DNA from 3 places in the Brotonthovivens ammoniilytica genome. Region 3 is predicted to be linked to each of the others. Evidence: predicted binding sites of a transcription regulator. Region 3 holds the regulator's gene; each other region holds the start of a gene.
What was found. Region 3 encodes HrcA, which represses chaperone genes, less so after heat shock. Its sites were predicted from a motif close to TGTTAGCACTCNNNNNNNNNGAGTGCTAACA; they were not measured.

Region 1: the regulator HrcA is predicted to act here: its motif matches at 4,488-4,518, upstream of clpB (ATP-dependent chaperone ClpB).
Region 2: the regulator HrcA is predicted to act here: its motif matches at 3,750-3,780, upstream of htpG (molecular chaperone HtpG).

Annotation. Positions count from the first base shown of each region.
Region 1 covers NZ_JAOQJQ010000003.1:157,559-163,707, forward strand. Annotated here, with positions in the region: gene lpdA (dihydrolipoyl dehydrogenase) at 1-339, opposite strand, end outside; gene OCV88_RS08785 (Lin0512 family protein) at 332-718, opposite strand; gene OCV88_RS08790 (2-oxo acid dehydrogenase subunit E2) at 723-1,466, opposite strand; gene OCV88_RS08795 (sigma-54 interaction domain-containing protein) at 1,694-3,124, shown strand; gene OCV88_RS08800 (lipoate--protein ligase) at 3,404-4,384, shown strand; gene clpB (ATP-dependent chaperone ClpB) at 4,603-6,149, shown strand, end outside.
Region 2 covers NZ_JAOQJQ010000009.1:23,691-29,839, forward strand. Annotated here, with positions in the region: gene OCV88_RS15120 (2-hydroxyacyl-CoA dehydratase) at 1-1,325, shown strand, start outside; gene OCV88_RS15125 (acyltransferase family protein) at 1,395-2,414, opposite strand; gene OCV88_RS15130 (aldo/keto reductase) at 2,436-3,614, opposite strand; gene htpG (molecular chaperone HtpG) at 3,875-5,935, shown strand; gene OCV88_RS15140 (Gfo/Idh/MocA family protein) at 6,036-6,149, opposite strand, start outside.
Region 3 covers NZ_JAOQJQ010000007.1:36,803-42,951, forward strand. Annotated here, with positions in the region: gene dnaK (molecular chaperone DnaK) at 1-608, opposite strand, end outside; gene grpE (nucleotide exchange factor GrpE) at 647-1,285, opposite strand; gene hrcA (heat-inducible transcriptional repressor HrcA) at 1,304-2,344, opposite strand; gene OCV88_RS13940 (HAD family hydrolase) at 2,613-3,254, opposite strand; gene hemW (radical SAM family heme chaperone HemW) at 3,256-4,419, opposite strand; gene lepA (translation elongation factor 4) at 4,425-6,149, opposite strand, start outside.

The DNA.
Region 1 (6,149 bases), on a different contig from region 3:
CTCCCCGCGCACCAGCTCTACTCCGTGTCCGGTTACCAGCGCTTCAACGCCGGAACGAAGCTGTTTTACAACTTTATCTTTGCGTTTTGCTATTTTTTTATATTTGAAATCAATATCTCCCTTGATTTCTATGCCAAGGCTTTTGCAGTTTTGAATATCATAAAACAGATCAGAACTGTAAAGCAGAGTTTTTGTTGGAATACATCCTCTGTTTAAACAGGTTCCCCCAAGCTCTTCTTTTTCAATGAGAACTGTACGAAGTCCCTGTTGTGCACACCGGATGGCAGCGATATATCCCCCTGGTCCTCCGCCGATAACGGCTGCCTGATAATTATTCATGGTAGTTTCCTCCTTCAAAGATATTTAGATAGACAGTCAGAGCAGCAATTGCAATGGTTATATTGTGCCCGTGCCCCAGTTCCGGTACATACAGTCCCTCAAAGGAAGCACCGCCGGAGAGAATCTGAATTTCCGTATCGTACATATTAAGAAGCGCTTCAATGGATTTGGGATCAACAGATGCAGGTTCCGGGACAAAAATCTGAGCCTTGATACGGATATTTTCCCGGGAAGCACTCAGACCGAAAATATCATGAACACCGGCCATACAGCAGTGGTGCATGGCGTCTTTTACTGCACGGATGGCAGCTTTTGTCTGGTCCTCCCCATGCAGATCGCTTCCCTGGCCAAATTCGATTAAGTATCGTTGATAAGCCATAGATTTATGCCTCCCTGCCAGATGCTTTATGATACATGTACTTCCAAGGATCCTTAAGAACTTTATTAACACTTTCTAAAAATTTGGCAACCAGTACGCCGTCAGCGAATCCGTGGTCAATGGTCAGACTGAATAACGTCATGTTGCCGGGGACAATCTGGCCTTCTTCGTTGTAAATCGGAAGCACCCGGTTGCGGCTGATTCCGAAGATAGCTGCCTGAGGCGGATTTAAAAAGGGATGCTGGTCATCAATAAGATAGGAACCAAGATTGCTGACAGAAAAAGTAGCCCCTTCCAGCTTGACTCTCATAAGTTTGCCTTTTTTCAGATAGGTGTATGTTTTGTTTAACTCTTCGGATATTTCTTCAATATCTTTTTGATCTGCATGTTCCAGGACAGGGGTCATAAGCACTCCATTAATAGAGGCTGCAACACTGATATTGATATCGTCATAATAAATCAGCTGCCCGTTTTGCCGGGAACCATTTAATTCCATGTTTTCTTCCATGGCGCATGCGGCTGTTTTTACATACAGATCCCCAAAGGTGATTTTTCTGCCGCTGTCTTTTAATTTTTCATTTACTTCCCGGCGGAATTCCATAAGTCTGGTAATATCCAGCTGAGCAGAACCGGTTCCCTGGGGAAACTCCAGTTTGCTTTTTGACATATTCTGGGAAATCACAGCCCGCAGTCCTTCCAGAGGGATGCATTCGCGGATCCGGCGTCCTTCTTCATCAATTGTTGACATAATGTAATACCTCCTTTGTGATCGTAATAAGATGAATGAGACAGGTATGTATATGATCTGTCTTAGATATTAAAATTAAGAAGCAAAACCGGTGCCAGATTTGTAAAACAAACATGGAAATAGTAAAAGGGATGTAACAGATAAAAAAAAGACTACAAATAGAGACAAATAAAAAATTTCTGATAAAATAGAAATATATAGGACAGATTTTTGAAAGGAGAAGGAAAATGGAGAAAAAACTGTCATATTTAAACCTGCCTGCTGAACATGTGCTGGAGATTATAACTTTTGTGCTGGACCAGCTGGATGAAAAAATACTGATTATTGATAAGGAGGGGGATTTTAGATACTATAATCAAAAATATCTGGATTATTACGGAGAGCTGTGGCAGGACAGCAAAGATATATCGGCAGATCAGATTTTTGATCAGAATTTGTTTTCATTAAAAACTAAAGATGCAGAAATTTTAGCTGAATTTATAAAATCTCATGAAAATATTGAGAAGCTGTTTAATGCACCGGATGTAAAAAGTGAACATGATGTATTTACTGATATTGTGCCGATCTTTTTAAAAGATGAGTTTTGGGGAATTTTGATTGTAGAGCATGATTCGAAACTGATTACATCACTGAACAATCAGCTGAATTACTACAAATCTTTGAGTATGAATTTAAAACAGCAGCTAAACAGTAAAAATGAACTGCCGTCATCTTTTCATCATGTAATCGGAGATTCGGTCCAGATGTTAAGAGTCCTAAACTTATGCGCCCATGTGGCTCCCACCCAGAGTTCCGTCTGTCTGCTGGGAGAGAGCGGCACTGGCAAAGAGGTGCTGGCAGAAGCCATTCATTTAAGCTCCGTGAATGTGGATGGTCCTATGATCAAGGTGAACTGCGCGGCAATACCGGAGTCGTTAATGGAGAGTGAACTGTTTGGATATGAAAAAGGGGCATTTACAGGGGCAAGTCCTCAGGGACGTGCAGGGAAATTTGAACTGGCCAGCGGCGGAACGCTGTTTTTAGATGAGATTGGGGAGATGCCTCTTCCCATGCAGGCTAAACTGCTGCGGGTCATACAGGAAAAGGAAATCACAAGAGTGGGCGGCTCAAAAACCATTAAGCTGAATTTCCGTCTGATTACGGCTACCAACCGGGATCTGGAAAATATGGTGGAAGAAGGTACCTTTCGGGAGGATCTTTATTACAGAATCTGTGTGATTCCAATACATATTCCGCCTCTTCGGGAGAGAAAGGATGATATACCGCTGCTGGCAAATCAGTTTTTGGATTCCCTTTGTTCTAATACAAATGATATGCGCTGTTTCTCTGACGAAGTTTTGGAACAGTTTATGAATTACAAATGGCCGGGGAATATCAGAGAACTGAAAAATTGTGTGGAACGGATGGCCATTCTCTGTCCGGATACCTGTATTGGAGAGGAATATCTTCCACTGCAGATTACAAAATCCGGAATGCCCAAGAAATCTGATTCAGAAAAGAACCGGTATAATCTTCACGTAATTACGGAAAAGATGGAAAGAGAGACCATAAAAAATGTACTTGAAATTGTAAATGGCAATAAATCCAAAGCCATTGAACTTCTTGGGATATCCAAGCGGAATTTTTATATGAAACTGGAGAAATACGGGTTAAAATAAATATTTTATCAGCAGTGTTTAGAGAAATATCCAGGGCAGCAGCATATTGTTTTGGGACGTAATTGGTATATAAATTATACGGAGTGTATATTTTATTTACAGCTTTTTTATAAACCTTAAAAGGTCTGTTCCGGATTTTTTGAAAGTAAAGTATATCAGGGACAGAAGATGTAATGGGAAATGGCATATGATTTGCAGGATATGATTCTGAAAGATTTATTTTTAGATGTTACCAGTTATAATTTTACGAACTCTAAGTACGCAGCAGGAGGAATTCAGATGATATTTATACAATCCAACAGCACAAATCCCTATTATAATCTTGCTCTTGAGGAATATATGTTTGAACAAATGGACCGTAACAGGGAGTATTTTATGCTCTGGCAGAATGCGAATACCATTGTAGTGGGGAAATATCAGAATACATTAGAAGAAATTAATCAGTCCTTTGTAGACAAATACGGGCTCCGTGTTGTCAGGCGGCTGTCCGGGGGCGGGGCGGTTTACCATGATCTTGGAAATCTGAATTTTACTTTTGTGGCAGGAAGCAGGGAGCATCCTGAATTTGACTTTGAAAAGTTTGCACTTCCGGTGGTAGAGACCCTTAAGAAATTTGGGATCTGTGCACAGATGAATGGAAGAAATGATATTTCGATTGACGGGAAGAAAATATGCGGCAATTCTCAATATGCCAAAAAAGGCAGGGTGCTGCATCACGGCTGTATTATGCTGGACTCTAATCTGCAGAATGTTTCAGATGCACTGAATGTAAAAGTGGCAAAGTTTGAATCAAAAAGTGTAAAGTCTGTGCGGGCCAGGGTAACTACCATTAATACTTATGCGAAAACGCCAATATCCATGGAGGCATTTAAACAGGCCCTGATACAGGAGGTATTTTGTTCCTGCGGGTTAGAGGTGTATCATTTTTCCCCTGAACAGGAAAAGGAAATTGAAAGGCTTCAGAAAGAAAAGTATGAAACCTGGGACTGGAATTACGGAAGAAATCCTCTCTGTAATATGAAAAGAGAGCTGAAATTTTCAGGGGGACTTCTGACTGCACAGATGCAGATTGAACACGGCGTGATAGAGCAGATTAAATTTTTCGGAGACTTTTTTGGAAATGGAGAGATCTGGGAGCTGGAAAAGAAACTGACAGGTCTGCGTACAGACGAATATTTGAAAGATCATGTGGAAAAAATGAATGTGGGATATTATATTCATGGGATTACGGAAGAAGAATTATGTAGACTGCTGAAGTAGGAAAATGTATAGAGAAAAAATACAGCCGTGTCATTAAGTGCGAAAGCAAGTAAAAAACCTCTGTGAAGCCCGTAAAATCAGGGCTTCACAAATTTTTACAATAAATTAGCACTCAACACTTGACAGTGCTAACAAAAGGTGATATAACGTGTTTATGGAAAAGTGTTATATATAAAATAGAACAAACAAGAATATATTCCTGAAAGGAGGAATGTTTTATGAATATTCAGAAATTCACACAGAAATCAATGGAAGCAATCAGTGACTGCGAAAAGCTTGCGTATGAATACGGCAATCAGGAAATTGAGCAGGAGCATCTGCTGATGGCCCTGGTGCGTCAGAGTGAAGGATTGATCTTAAAGCTCATTGAAAAGATGGAAATTAATAAAGAACATTTTATCAATAATGTTCAGAAACATTTGGAACAGCGGGTAAAAGTATCCGGAGGCCAGGTTTATGTGGGCCAGCATTTGAATAAAGTACTGATCAGTGCCGAGGATGAGGCGAAACAGATGGGAGACGAATATGTCTCTGTAGAGCATTTGTTCCTGGCTTTGCTGAAATATCCAAATGCAGCCGTAAAAGAGATTTTTAAGGAATACGGTATTACAAGGGAACGGTTTTTGCAGGTGCTTTCCACTGTAAGAGGAAATCAGAGAGTAACGTCAGATAATCCGGAGGCTACTTATGATACTCTGGAAAAATACGGTTATGATATGGTAGAACGGGCCAGAGAACAAAAGCTTGATCCGGTAATTGGACGTGACAGTGAGATTCGTAATGTCATCCGGATTCTGTCAAGAAAAACGAAAAACAATCCGGTTTTAATCGGTGAACCCGGAGTTGGTAAAACTGCTGTAGTAGAAGGCCTGGCACAGCGTATTGTCAGAGGAGACGTACCGGAAGGACTGAAAGACAAAAAACTTTTCGCTCTGGATATGGGAGCTTTGGTTGCAGGAGCAAAATACCGGGGTGAGTTTGAAGAGCGTCTGAAAGCGGTTCTGGATGAAGTGAAAAAAAGCGAAGGCAAAATTATTCTGTTTATTGATGAGCTGCATACCATTGTAGGTGCAGGTAAGTCTGACGGAGCTATGGATGCCGGCAACATGTTAAAACCTATGCTGGCCCGGGGCGAGCTTCATTGTATCGGGGCGACGACTCTGGATGAATACCGTGAATATATTGAAAAGGATGCTGCTTTAGAGCGGCGTTTTCAGCCGGTTATGGTTGACGAGCCGACGGTTGAGGATACCATTTCCATTCTCCGCGGCCTGAAGGAACGTTATGAAGTATTCCATGGAGTAAAAATTACAGACGGAGCGCTGGTATCAGCTGCTGAACTGTCCAATCGTTATATTTCTGACCGTTTCCTGCCGGATAAGGCTATTGATCTGGTGGATGAAGCCTGTGCGCTGATTAAAACGGAACTGGATTCTATGCCTACAGAGCTGGATGAATTAAACCGCCGGGTAATGCAGATGGAAATTGAAGAGACTGCTTTAAAGAAAGAAGAGGATAAGCTCAGCAAAGACCGTCTGGAAAATCTGCAGAAAGAGCTTGCAGAACTGAAAAATGAATTTCAGACAAAAAAGGCTCAGTGGGATAATGAGAAAAAAGCCGTTGAGCGGGTGCAGAAGCTTAGAGAAGAACTGGAAGCATTAAATAAAGAAATCCAGCTGGCACAGCAGAATTATGATCTGAACAAAGCTGCGGAACTTCAGTATGGGAAAAAACCTCAGCTGGAAAAACAGCTGGAAGCAGAAGA
Region 2 (6,149 bases), on a different contig from region 3:
TGATTTCAGCCATCCGGGTACGGGAAAAACATCCAAAGGAGCGCTGTATTGCTCCCGCAAACCATAATCGGGTGATCTTCACCGAAGAAATGCGGGAAAACTACACTATTATCGCTCCCCAGATGTCACCAATGCACTTTGAGCTGCTGCAGCCGGCTTTCCAGGCTGCCGGATATAATCTAGAGGTGCTGGATAATGATAACAAATCCGCCGTTAATATCGGTTTGAAATTTGTAAATAACGACGCCTGCTACCCTTCTTTGATTGTAGTGGGACAGATTATGGAAGCAGTAACTTCCGGCCGATACAATCCGGATAAGCTGGCCATTATGGTATCCCAGACCGGGGGCGGCTGTCGTGCCTCCAACTATATCGGCTTTGTGCGCCGTGCACTGGAAAAGGCCGGTTATCCTCAGATTCCGGTTATTTCCTTAAACTTAAGCAGTCTGGAATCCAATCCCGGATTTAAGTTTACACTGCCCCTGATTCAGAAAGGATTATACTGCCTTGTATTCGGTGATATTTTCATGCGCTGTGTATACGCCACAAGACCATATGAGGCCGTTTCAGGGTCCACAAACGCTCTTCACGAGAAATGGAAAAAGACTATTATTGAATGGATTACCAGTAAGAAATTCCTTTCCCACAGAAAGTTCAAGCGCTTCTGCCGTGAAATCATCCGTGATTTCGATCAACTGGAGCGTCTGGACATTCAAAAACCAAAGGTTGGTGTTGTAGGTGAGATTTTGGTAAAATTCCTTCCTATGGCCAACAATTATCTTGTAGACCTGTTAGAAGCGGAAGGCGCCGAAGCCGTTGTTCCGGACTTATTAGACTTCTTCCTCTACTGCTTCTACAATAACAATTTCAAAGCGGAAAAGCTTGGCATGAATAAATCCTCAGCCCGCAAATCAAATCTTGGTATCTGGGCTCTGGAAAAACTGCGGGGAGCCGCAAGAAAAGCCTTCGTGGAAAGTAAACACTTTACACCTCCCGCAAGTATTTATGATACAGCCAAGTACGCAGAAACTATTGTTTCTCACGGAAACCAGACCGGTGAGGGATGGTTTTTAACAGGGGAAATGCTGGAACTGATTCACTCCGGCACAAACAATATTGTCTGCACCCAGCCCTTTGGCTGTCTGCCAAACCACATTGTGGGCAAGGGTGTAATCAAAGAGCTGCGGCATCAGTATCCAATGTCCAACATTGTTGCCATTGACTTTGATCCGGGCGCAAGTGAAGTAAACCAGTTAAACCGTATTAAACTGATGCTGTCCACAGCTCAGAAAAATCTGAACAAGGAATTGTCAGCATCATCATAAACTGCAAAAAAAAGAATCCTTATCCTGTTTTTACACAGAATGAGGATTCTTTTTTATATCATAGAATCGTTACTCCTGAGACAATTTTCTTTTATACTGGAATTTATCCAGAAATACTGCTACAGGATCTCTTGACAGCACCCAGGTTATCAGCACAGAAAGCAAAATGCTCCATACAATCGTGTTTTCCATTTTACCGGAAAACCCTGGAATTTCCCGAAGAATAATGATAACAATACTGTGAAACAGATAAATTCCAAGGGTATTTCTCCCGATTTTCGTAAGAAATCCGATTCTTCTTTTGGGCATCAAAATCAAAAACACAAACAGCCAGATGTATGCCAGCACGTAAGTAAGGAGTTTAATCCACGGAGTAAGGCCTGTCCCAATATAAGAGTCCGTTCCATACAGCCAGTCCTTGTGCCATAAATCACGAGTCTGCCAGAACAGCAGCAGCATCCCGGCTACAAGGGCTGCGGCGGCAATTTTTCTGCCAGCCATCTCCCGGCTTTTGATCTTTTTTCTGTTTTTTAAGTAGTTGTCGATATTTCCGTTAATTTTCCCATAATATCCAGTGAGGTAAAAAGGCAGGAAGGTCACTACCCTGTTTGCCGCAAGAAAATTATCCGTGTTTGTGCTGTAGCTGATGAGCATCCCCATGGCAAAGGCAATCACCAGATTGCGGATCTGCTTTTTGGGATCATCCGTATCAAAGGTAGGAAGTAATATGTTGTAAAGAATCAGCGCCAGCAGATACCACAGCGTCCACAGGGGGAAAAACAGCTGAAACTCAAAGGCCGCCTCCGATGGATGTTTTACAAAGTCGATCATATACTGAACCGCCTCCTGAAGCACCTGAAAGATAAGATATAAGATCAGAAGACGTGCAATCACTTTTTTGGGATCCGGTTTTGCAAAATATCCGGATACAAACAGAAAAACAGGCATATGAAAGCTGAAAATCATCAGATACAGCCAGCGGGCAAGACTGCCCTCTCCGCCGAAATTGCTTAATACATGCCCAAGAACCACCAGAAAAATCAGCATTGCCTTCATATTATCAAAGTAAGCATTTCTCTTTTTTATCATTACAGCCATCCGCCTCCGGTTTTACCAAAGTTTTAATAATTGAATTATCCTCCGAAATACTCTGTATTTAACAGTCTCCAGTTCCCGGGCCGCACACTTTAACTCTTTTCTGATTTCAATTCCCTGGGGACAGTGAATTTCACACTTTCCGCATTCTACACACAAAGACGCGCTTGTTGGAGTATGCCGCATAATGGTGCACTGCATATATCCTTTTCTGGCTGCGGTTCTGCTTTCACTGTAAATCAGATTATAGGAGGAAAATGCCATGGGAATATCCACGCCCTTTGGACAGGGCATACAATACCCGCATCCGGTGCATCCCACTTTCATGCTGGAGTTAATTTCCCTTTTAATGTCTTCTATAAATGCTTGATCTGCCTGACTGAAACTTCCCGGGCGGGCATCTGAGGCAACCTTTAAGTTTTCCTTTATCATCTCTATAGAATTCATTCCGGATAACACAGTGGTGACCTGGGGCTGGTCAAAAAGCCACCGAAGGGCCCACTCTGCGGCCGACCGCCCCGAAGGATGCAGTGCGATTTTCTCCTTTGCCTTTTCCGGCAGCAGATTTACCAGTTTACCTCCCCGCAGAGGCTCCATAATCATCACAGGAAGCCCTTTTTCTGAAGCATACATAAGCCCCCGTCTGCCGGCCTGACTGTGTTCATCTAAATAATTATACTGTATCATGCAGAAATCCCAGGGATAGGCATCCACAAGCTCACAGAACTTCTCTGTACTCCCGTGATAGGAAAATCCAATATTCCGAATCTGTCCTTTTTCCAGCTTTTCCTGTATCCACTCCTCAATTCCAAGACCTTTTAATTTCTCCCAGGTTTTTAAATCTGTAAGCATATGCATCAGATAGTAATCAATATAGGTGGTGCGCAGCCGCTTTAACTGCTCCTGAAAGGTTTTCTCAAGTCCGGCTTTTGATTTAATCAGATAGTGTGGAAGCTTATCTGCAATATATATCTGCTCCCGGCAGTGGTTTCTCTCAAAAATCACGCCTAAAGCATCCTCACTGCCGCTGTATATGTATGCAGTATCAAAATAATTAATACCGCCCTTTACTGCTTCCATGACTTCTGCTTCCGCTTTATCAATATCTATTTTTCCATTCTTCTTTGCAAAACGCATACATCCGTATGCCAGCACAGAAACCGGGTCTGCATGTTTATCATATCTATACTGCATAAAATTCTCCTGATTTTCCCTGATCTATGTTTTTGGGTTCCCTGTTAGTTTAATATGTTTTACTTTGTTTCGCAAGAATAATGTATGACGCTCTTTCTAAGCTTCATCGTCTGTTGGTTATAAAATTTTCTTTTTTGTTAGCACTCATTCAAAAAGAGTGCTGATTTTCTATTGACTTTTATTTTTAGACGTATTATAGTTTTTATTAGTAAAAAAACAAAAGGTAAATCAAAATTATTTTTTATAAGGAGTGATAACTAATGAGCAGCAAACATGGAAATCTTTCTATTAACAGTGACAATATTTTTCCTATTATTAAAAAATGGCTGTATTCCGATCATGATATTTTCTACAGAGAACTGATCTCAAACGGCTGTGATGCAATTACAAAACTAAAAAAACTGGATATGATGGGGGAATATTCCCTGCCGGAAGATTATAAGCCAAAGATTCAGGTGCTGGTAAATCCGGAAGAAAAAACACTGAAATTTATTGATAACGGACTTGGCATGACTGCTGATGAGGTGGAAGAATACATTAATCAGATCGCTTTTTCCGGAGCTTCTGATTTTCTGGAAAAATATAAAGATAAAGCAAATGAAGATCAGATTATCGGTCATTTCGGACTTGGCTTTTATTCTGCTTTCATGGTAGCTGATGAGGTTCATATTGATTCCCTTTCCTATAAAGACGGCGCTGAGGCTGTTCACTGGGAATGCGACGGCGGCACTGAATTTGATATGTCTGACGGCAGTAAGGAAACTGTTGGTACTGAGATCACACTGTTTTTAAATGAAGACTGCCTTGAATTTGCAAACGAATACCGGGCAAGAGAGGTCATTACAAAATACTGCTCTTTTATGCCTACAGAAATTTATCTTGCAAAAGAGAATGCAGCGCCGGAATACGAAACAATTCCTTCTGATGAAGTAAAAGAAACAGATACCGTTGTAGAAACAATTATTGAAGAAGCCAAAACAGAAGAAAAAGAAAATGAAAACGGTGAAAAGGAAGTTGTTGAGGTTTCCCCCCGTCAGGAAAAAACAAAGATCATCAAACGTCCGGTTCCTTTAAATGACATTCACCCGCTGTGGACCAAACATCCCAACGAGTGCACCGATGAAGAATACAAAACCTTCTACCGAAACGTATTTCATGATTATAAAGAACCGCTTTTCTGGATTCACTTAAACATGGATTATCCCTTTAATCTGAAAGGTATTTTATACTTCCCGAAAATCAATACGGAATACGATTCCATCGAAGGAACCATTAAGCTTTACAACAACCAGGTATTTATCGCCGATAATATTAAAGAAGTGATTCCGGAATTTCTGATGCTGTTAAAAGGCGTGATCGACTGCCCGGATCTGCCGCTAAATGTTTCTAGAAGTGCCCTTCAAAATGACGGTTTTGTGAAAAAAATCTCTGATTATATTACTAAAAAAGTGGCAGACAAGCTCACTGGAATGTGTAAAACCGATAAAGAAAATTATGAAAAATACTGGGATGATATCAGTCCGTTTATTAAATTCGGCTGTCTGAAAGATGAAAAGTTCTGTGACAAAATGAATGACTCCATTCTTTTCAAAAATCTTGATGACAAATATCTCACACTTCCGGAAATCTTAAAGGCAAAAGAAGAAGCCAACGATCACACATCAGACGCAGATGCTGCTGATACCGATACAGCAGAAAATCCGGAAGAACAAAAGGATAACCGGGAAACCATTTACTATGTTACAGACCCCGCACAGCAGGGACAGTACATTAAAATGTTTAAAGAACAGGGTATGGATGCTGTTATTTTAAATCACAACATCGACACCTCCTTTATCTCACAGTTAGAACAGCGGAATCAGAATTACAAATTCATGAGAATTGATGCCGATGTAACCGATGCTCTGAAAGAGGATGTTTCTGAGGAAGAATTAAAAGATGCTTTAGACAGCCTTACTGCTACCTTTAAAAAGGCTTTAAACAAAGAGAACCTGGAAGTCAAGGTAGAAAAACTGAAAGATACTTCTATTGCTTCTGTGATTACAGTCAGCGAAGAGAGCAGACGTATGCAGGATATGATGAAAATGTACAATATGTACGGTATGGATCCTTCTATGTTCGGCTCTAATGAAACTCTGACCCTGAATGTAAGCAACCCTCTTGTAACCTACATTTTAGAGCATGGCGATTCTGAGCAGGTTCCCGTATTCTGCGAACAGATTTACGATCTTGCCAAACTCTCTAACCATCCGCTGACACCGGAAGAAATGAGCAGATTTGTAGAAAGAAGCAATGAGATTATGATGCTTCTGGCCAAATAATAATAAAAAATAATTCCAGGATCCGGCAGAAAATTTTAAAGGTATCCCAAACAAAGGGCAAAGCCAAAAACGGCTTTGCCCTTTTGCAGCTAGACATATTTTATAATTCTGTCCATGCTGCATGATGATTGCTGCTGGTAAGACATGCCTGTATAAATTTCACTCCTTCTGCTCCCATAGCAAGATCCGGAAAATCCATATCCTCATCTGTTAT
Region 3 (6,149 bases):
AAATCATCGCCGCCCAGTTTATTATCACCGGATGTGGATAATACTTCGATTACACCCTCGCCGATTTCAATAATAGAAACATCGAAGGTACCGCCGCCTAAGTCATAAACCATGATTTTCTGTTCTTTTTCATTGTCCAGTCCATATGCAAGGGCTGCTGCTGTAGGCTCGTTGATAATACGTTTTACTTCCAGTCCGGCAATTTTACCTGCGTCTTTTGTAGCCTGACGCTGAGCATCGTTAAAATATGCAGGAACAGTAATAACTGCCTCTGATACTTTTTCTCCAAGATAATTCTCTGCATCTGCTTTTAATTTCTGAAGAATCATTGCAGAGATTTCCTGAGGAGAATACTTCTTTCCTTCAATCTCTTTTTTGTAATCTGTACCCATCTCTCTTTTGATGGATGAGATTGTTTTCTCTGCGTTTGTTACAGCCTGACGTTTTGCCGGCTCACCTACCAGTCTTTCACCTGTTTTTGTAAATGCTACTACGGATGGTGTTGTTCTTGCACCTTCTGTATTTGCGATAACTACCGGTTTACCGCCTTCCATAACTGCTACGCAGCTGTTTGTTGTTCCTAAGTCAATACCAATGATTTTACTCATAATAAATTCCTCCTGTTTCAATCAATTCTATCTTTAAATTAGTTGGCAACCTTAACCATGCTGTGTCTTACGACAGAATCCCGATACATATAACCTTTCTGGAATTCTTCAGCAATTATATTTTCACCGAAGTTTTCATCATCAATATGCATTACCGCATTGTGAAGATTCGGATCAAATTCTTTTCCCTCTGTCTCAATCACTGAGACCCCGGCTTCTTCTAAAACCGTCATCATCTGTTTGTAAATCTTTTCCATACCATCTATAAATGGATTCTCTTTTTCTTCCTCCGGTACAGCAGCAAGACCTCTTTCAAAGTTATCTACAACCGGCAGAATCTTTTCAATGATATTTCTGGCACCGGTCTCAAACATCTGGGATTTTTCTTTTTCTGTTCTTTTACGGAAGTTATCAAACTCTGCCATCTGACGCTTCACTTTATCTGTAAGTTCTTCAATCTGAAGATCTTTTTTATCCTTTTTTTCTTTTTTATCTTTACGGAATTTTCTTTCTTTTTTATCCCCTTGTTCTGTTTCCTCTTCTTTCACAGCTTCCTGTGCTGCATCTTGTGTATCGGCCTGTGCACACGCTTCTTCTTTTGTCTCACAGCCGGCAGCTTCTTCCTGCATGTTGTCTTTTACTTCCTCTGTTTCCAGATTCTGTTCATTCATTGCCATCGGACTTCTCCTTTCCGTCTACTCATCCTTCGATTTTTTAAACATTTCATCCAGCTGAACTTTCAGAGTTTTTAGATTATCTACCACATTCTCATAATCCATCCGCTTCGGTCCTACAATACCGATGGTTCCCTGGATTCCTTCTCCCAATTCATAGGTAGCGGTAACTACACTGCAGTCACGCATTTTCTGAATGGGGCTTTCATTTCCAATATATATCTGTATCCCTGTATTTTCCTCACCTGACATCGTTTCCGCAAGGAAATCTTTCAGTTCCTGTTTTTCCTCAAATGCGGAAATCAGCTCGCTTGCCTTCTGAGAATCGCTTAACTCCGGATACTTAAAGATGTTGGTTGCTCCGCTGGTATATACTTCTAGCTCCTCATCCTCCCGTATGGCCTCAGCCACTGCGTCCAGAATATCATTGACGATATGGCTGTGGATGCCGGCCTGTTCTTTTAATCTGGAAATCGTAGCCAGATTAATCTGTTCCAGCATCAGACCGTTCAAGCTGCTGTTTAATAAAATATTCAGCTTTAACATCGCCTCGTTATCAAGGAGCTCATCTATCTGAATCATCCGGTTTTTCACAATATTATTGTCAAGAACAATCACCGCTAGAACCTGTGTCTCATCCACAGCTGAAAGCTGGATAAATTTCACTTTTCCACTGTGAACCTGAGGCGCAGAAATCATTGTGGCATAATTAGTATTTGCCGCCAGCATTTTGGCCACCTGCTTCAACACCTGCTCCATCTTCTCGGTGCGCTCAATCACAAAGGCTTTCATCTCTGTAACTTCCCGCTCCTTTTCCAGCATCAGATTATCTACATAAAAACGATAACCTTTGTCAGAGGGAACCCTGCCGGCAGATGTGTGGGGCTGTACAATGTATCCTAACTCTTCTAAATCAGACATTTCATTTCGAATGGTAGCTGAACTCAAACTCAGATCCGAATATTTTGAAATGGTTCTAGACCCAACCGGCTCCCCGGTCTGCAGATATGTCCGGATAATTGCATTCAAAATTTTTGTTTTTCTTTCATCCAATTCATTCATTCCGGACCTCCCTGTTCTTGTTAGCACTCATTAAATTAGAGTGCTAATATGTTCTGTACATAATGTAGCACCAACAAATAGCATTGTCAACACTATTTTTTAAAGTTTTAAAATTTTCTCAGTGATTTAACTATACGATAGACGACTGCACTTTGCACCAGTACCCGCCGCCACCCAAAGTGTATGCTTATGCTGTCAGGAAGTTTGGAAACTTTCCTATAATAAAACAAGAACCCGGCTTTTTCGGATTCCTGTTCCTATTAATATACTATAAATAATTTAAAATTTCAGGCAGTGTCTGGGCAACACCATACAGCATTGGTACAATCTCTTCTTTGGGCAAAGCCAGATCTACAACAACGACAGTTCTGCATCCTGCCCGAATGGCAGATAGCGCTCCGTTATCCGAATCCTCCACAGCCATGGCCTCCTCTGGAGCAATCCCAAGCTGTTCACAGGCTGACAGATAAATATCCGGCTGGGGTTTCCCATGCTTTACCATAGAAGTAGTCAAAATCCGGTCAAACAGCGAATATACCCCTGTCTGCTTTAAAAATTCTTCCGCCCGGGTTTTGTCACTGGCAGTGGCAATTGCTGTTTTTATTCCCATTTTGTTCAGCCGGCTGACAGTTTCACCAACGCCGGGCTTTGCTTCTATTCCATATTTATCTGTATATTCCTTCATTCTCTTCCTGCGGACCATCCGGATTTTTTCAGCGTCCTTATCAGTTCCTAGAATCTCTTTAAAATAAGCAGGGGCATATTCTATCCCCAGACTCCTTAAATGCAGCAGCTGTTCTAAGGTCACCGAATACCCGCATTCCTCAATAGCCACATTCCAAAACCTGGTATACAGTTTTTCCGTATCCAGCACCACACCGTCCATATCAAATAATACTGCTTTTATCATATTACTCTTCCATTAAAAACTGTGAAAATACATAGTTGCTGATATCAATTCCCTGTTCCGTAAGACGAATCATTCCCTGGTGCTCTTCTAGCAGCCGCTCTCCCTCAAGCTTTTGAAGCACTTCACCATAAACATTTTTAAGGCTGACGGAAAAATGTTTCAAAAAATCCGCCCCGGAAACTCCCTGCATCAAACGCAGCCCCAGAAACATAAATTCTTCCATCTGTTCCTGTTTGGTCAGTTTCTGAGGTTCCTCTTCCCCAATGGTGCCATCTAAATAGGAAGAAAGACTGCCCTCATTGGCAAACCTGCAGTTATCAATCAGAGAAGATGCACCGATTCCAAGGCCTAGGTAATCTGTCCGGTTCCAGTATCCTATATTATGGATACACTGTCTGCCGGGTTTGGCATAATTGGATATTTCATACCGTTCATATCCCTTCTCAGCCAAAAATTCTCTTGTAAAACGGTACATTTCCCGCTCCTCTTCTTCTGTGGGCAGAAACAAAGGCTGTCCGCCCTTTTGTCTGGTCTCATCATCATAGCCATATATTTTATAAAATGGCGTACCTTCCTCAATGATCAGACTGTAAGCGGAAATATGCTCCGGTTTTAAAGAAACCACTTTTTTAAGAGTCCGCTCCCAGCTTTGCAATGTCTGCCTTGGAAGGGCCGACATAAGATCTACATTAATATTATGAAATCCGCATTTTCTTGCACAGTCAAAACTTTCCAGAAAATCTTCATACGTATGGATTCTTCCAAGGAGCTTCAGCTCCTTATTTTCAGCTGACTGCAGTCCCATGCTCAGCCGGTTTACCCCTGCATGTTTATAACTTTTCAGTTTCCCGGCATCCAGGGTTCCCGGATTACACTCAACCGTTATCTCAGCTTCCCGGTCCAGAAAAAAATTTTCTCTCAGACAATCCAGGATTCCTCTGATATCTCCCGTGGGAAGAATCGACGGCGTTCCGCCTCCAAAAAAGACAGAACATACCTTTCTGTCTTTATATTTCCCGGCCTTTTTTTTAATTTCCTCTTTCAGCCGCCGCACATATGCCTGCTTCACCAAACTGTCTGCAGGCATAGATAAAAAATCACAGTACGAGCATTTCTGCACACAAAATGGAATGTGTACATACAATTCTAACTTTTTCAATGTCATCCCTTCTATTTATCATCCAGCTTCAAAACGCTCATAAATGCCTTCTGGGGAATTTCCACATTTCCGATCTGACGCATCCGCTTCTTTCCTTCCTTCTGTTTTTCCAGAAGTTTTCGTTTTCGGCTGATATCTCCGCCATAGCATTTTGCAAGTACATCTTTTCGCATGGCCTTTACTGTTTCTCTGGCGATGACTTTGCCGCCTACCGCAGCCTGGATGGGTATCTCAAATAAATGACGGGGAATTTCCTCTTTTAATTTCTCGCACATCTTTCTGCCGCGCTCATAGGCGCTTCCTGAAAATACAATAAAGGACAAAGCATCTACTTCTTCTTTATTTATAAGGATGTCCAGCTTTACAAGTTCTGACTTGGCATAGCCTTTCATCTCATAATCAAAAGATGCATACCCTCTGGACCTGGATTTCAGCGCGTCAAAGAAATCGTAAATGATCTCATTTAACGGCAGATCATATTTGATCAGCGCACGGGTTTCTTCCATATATTCCATACTTAAGTAAATGCCTCTGCGCTCCTGGCACAAATCCATAATAGCACCGATATATTCGCTGGTTACCATAATTTCCGCCGAAACCATGGGCTCCTCCATAAAATCTATTTCCGAAGGATCCGGAAGATTGGAGGGATTGGTCAGCTCTATGACCGTGCCATCGGTTTTATGAACTTTATACACTACCCCCGGAGCAGTGGTTACAAGATCCAAATTATATTCCCGCTCCAGACGCTCCTGGATAATTTCCAGATGCAGCAGTCCTAAAAATCCGCACCGGAAACCAAATCCCAGGGCAATTGATGTCTCCGGTTCAAACTGTAAAGACGCATCATTTAACTGAAGTTTCTCCAGAGCGTCTCTAAGATCCGGATACTTGGCCCCGTCTGCAGGATACAGTCCGCAGTAAACCATAGGATTTACTTTTTTATACCCGGGAAGAGGCTGGCTGCAGGGCTCTTTTCTATTGGTAATCGTATCCCCCACCTGAGTATCTTTCACGTTTTTCAGACTGGCAGTAATATATCCAACCATGCCTGCAGACAGCTCTTCACAGGGAATAAACTGTCCCGCTCCAAAATATCCTACCTCTACCACATCTGCACTGGCTCCTGTGGCCATCATTTTAATAGGAGTCCCGGCTTTTACCGTCCCTTCCTTGATCCGGCAAAAGACAATGACGCCTTTATAAGAATCATACAGGGAATCAAAAATCAACGCCTGAAGAGGCGCTTTTGGATCCCCGGCAGGAGCCGGAATCTTTGTTACGATCTGCTCTAACACCTCATCAATATTCAAACCTGTTTTTGCGGAAATCAGCGGGGCATCCTGGGCTTCAAGGCCGATAACATCCTCAATCTCATCAATAACACGCTGGGGCTCTGCACTGGGCAGATCAATTTTATTAATGACAGGCATGACATCCAGATCATGATCCAGCGCCAGATACACATTGGCCAGTGTCTGGGCCTCTACCCCCTGGGCCGCATCCACCACAAGAATGGCGCCGTCACAGGCTGCAAGACTTCTTGACACCTCATAGTTGAAGTCCACATGCCCCGGTGTGTCAATCAGGTTAAAAATATATTCTTCCCCGTCTCTGGCTTTATAGATAATCCGGACAGTCTGGGCCTTGATGGTAATTCCTCTCTCCCGCTCCAGCTCCATATTATCAAGCACCTGCGCCTGCATCTCCCGGCTGGTGAGCAGTCCTGTTTTTTC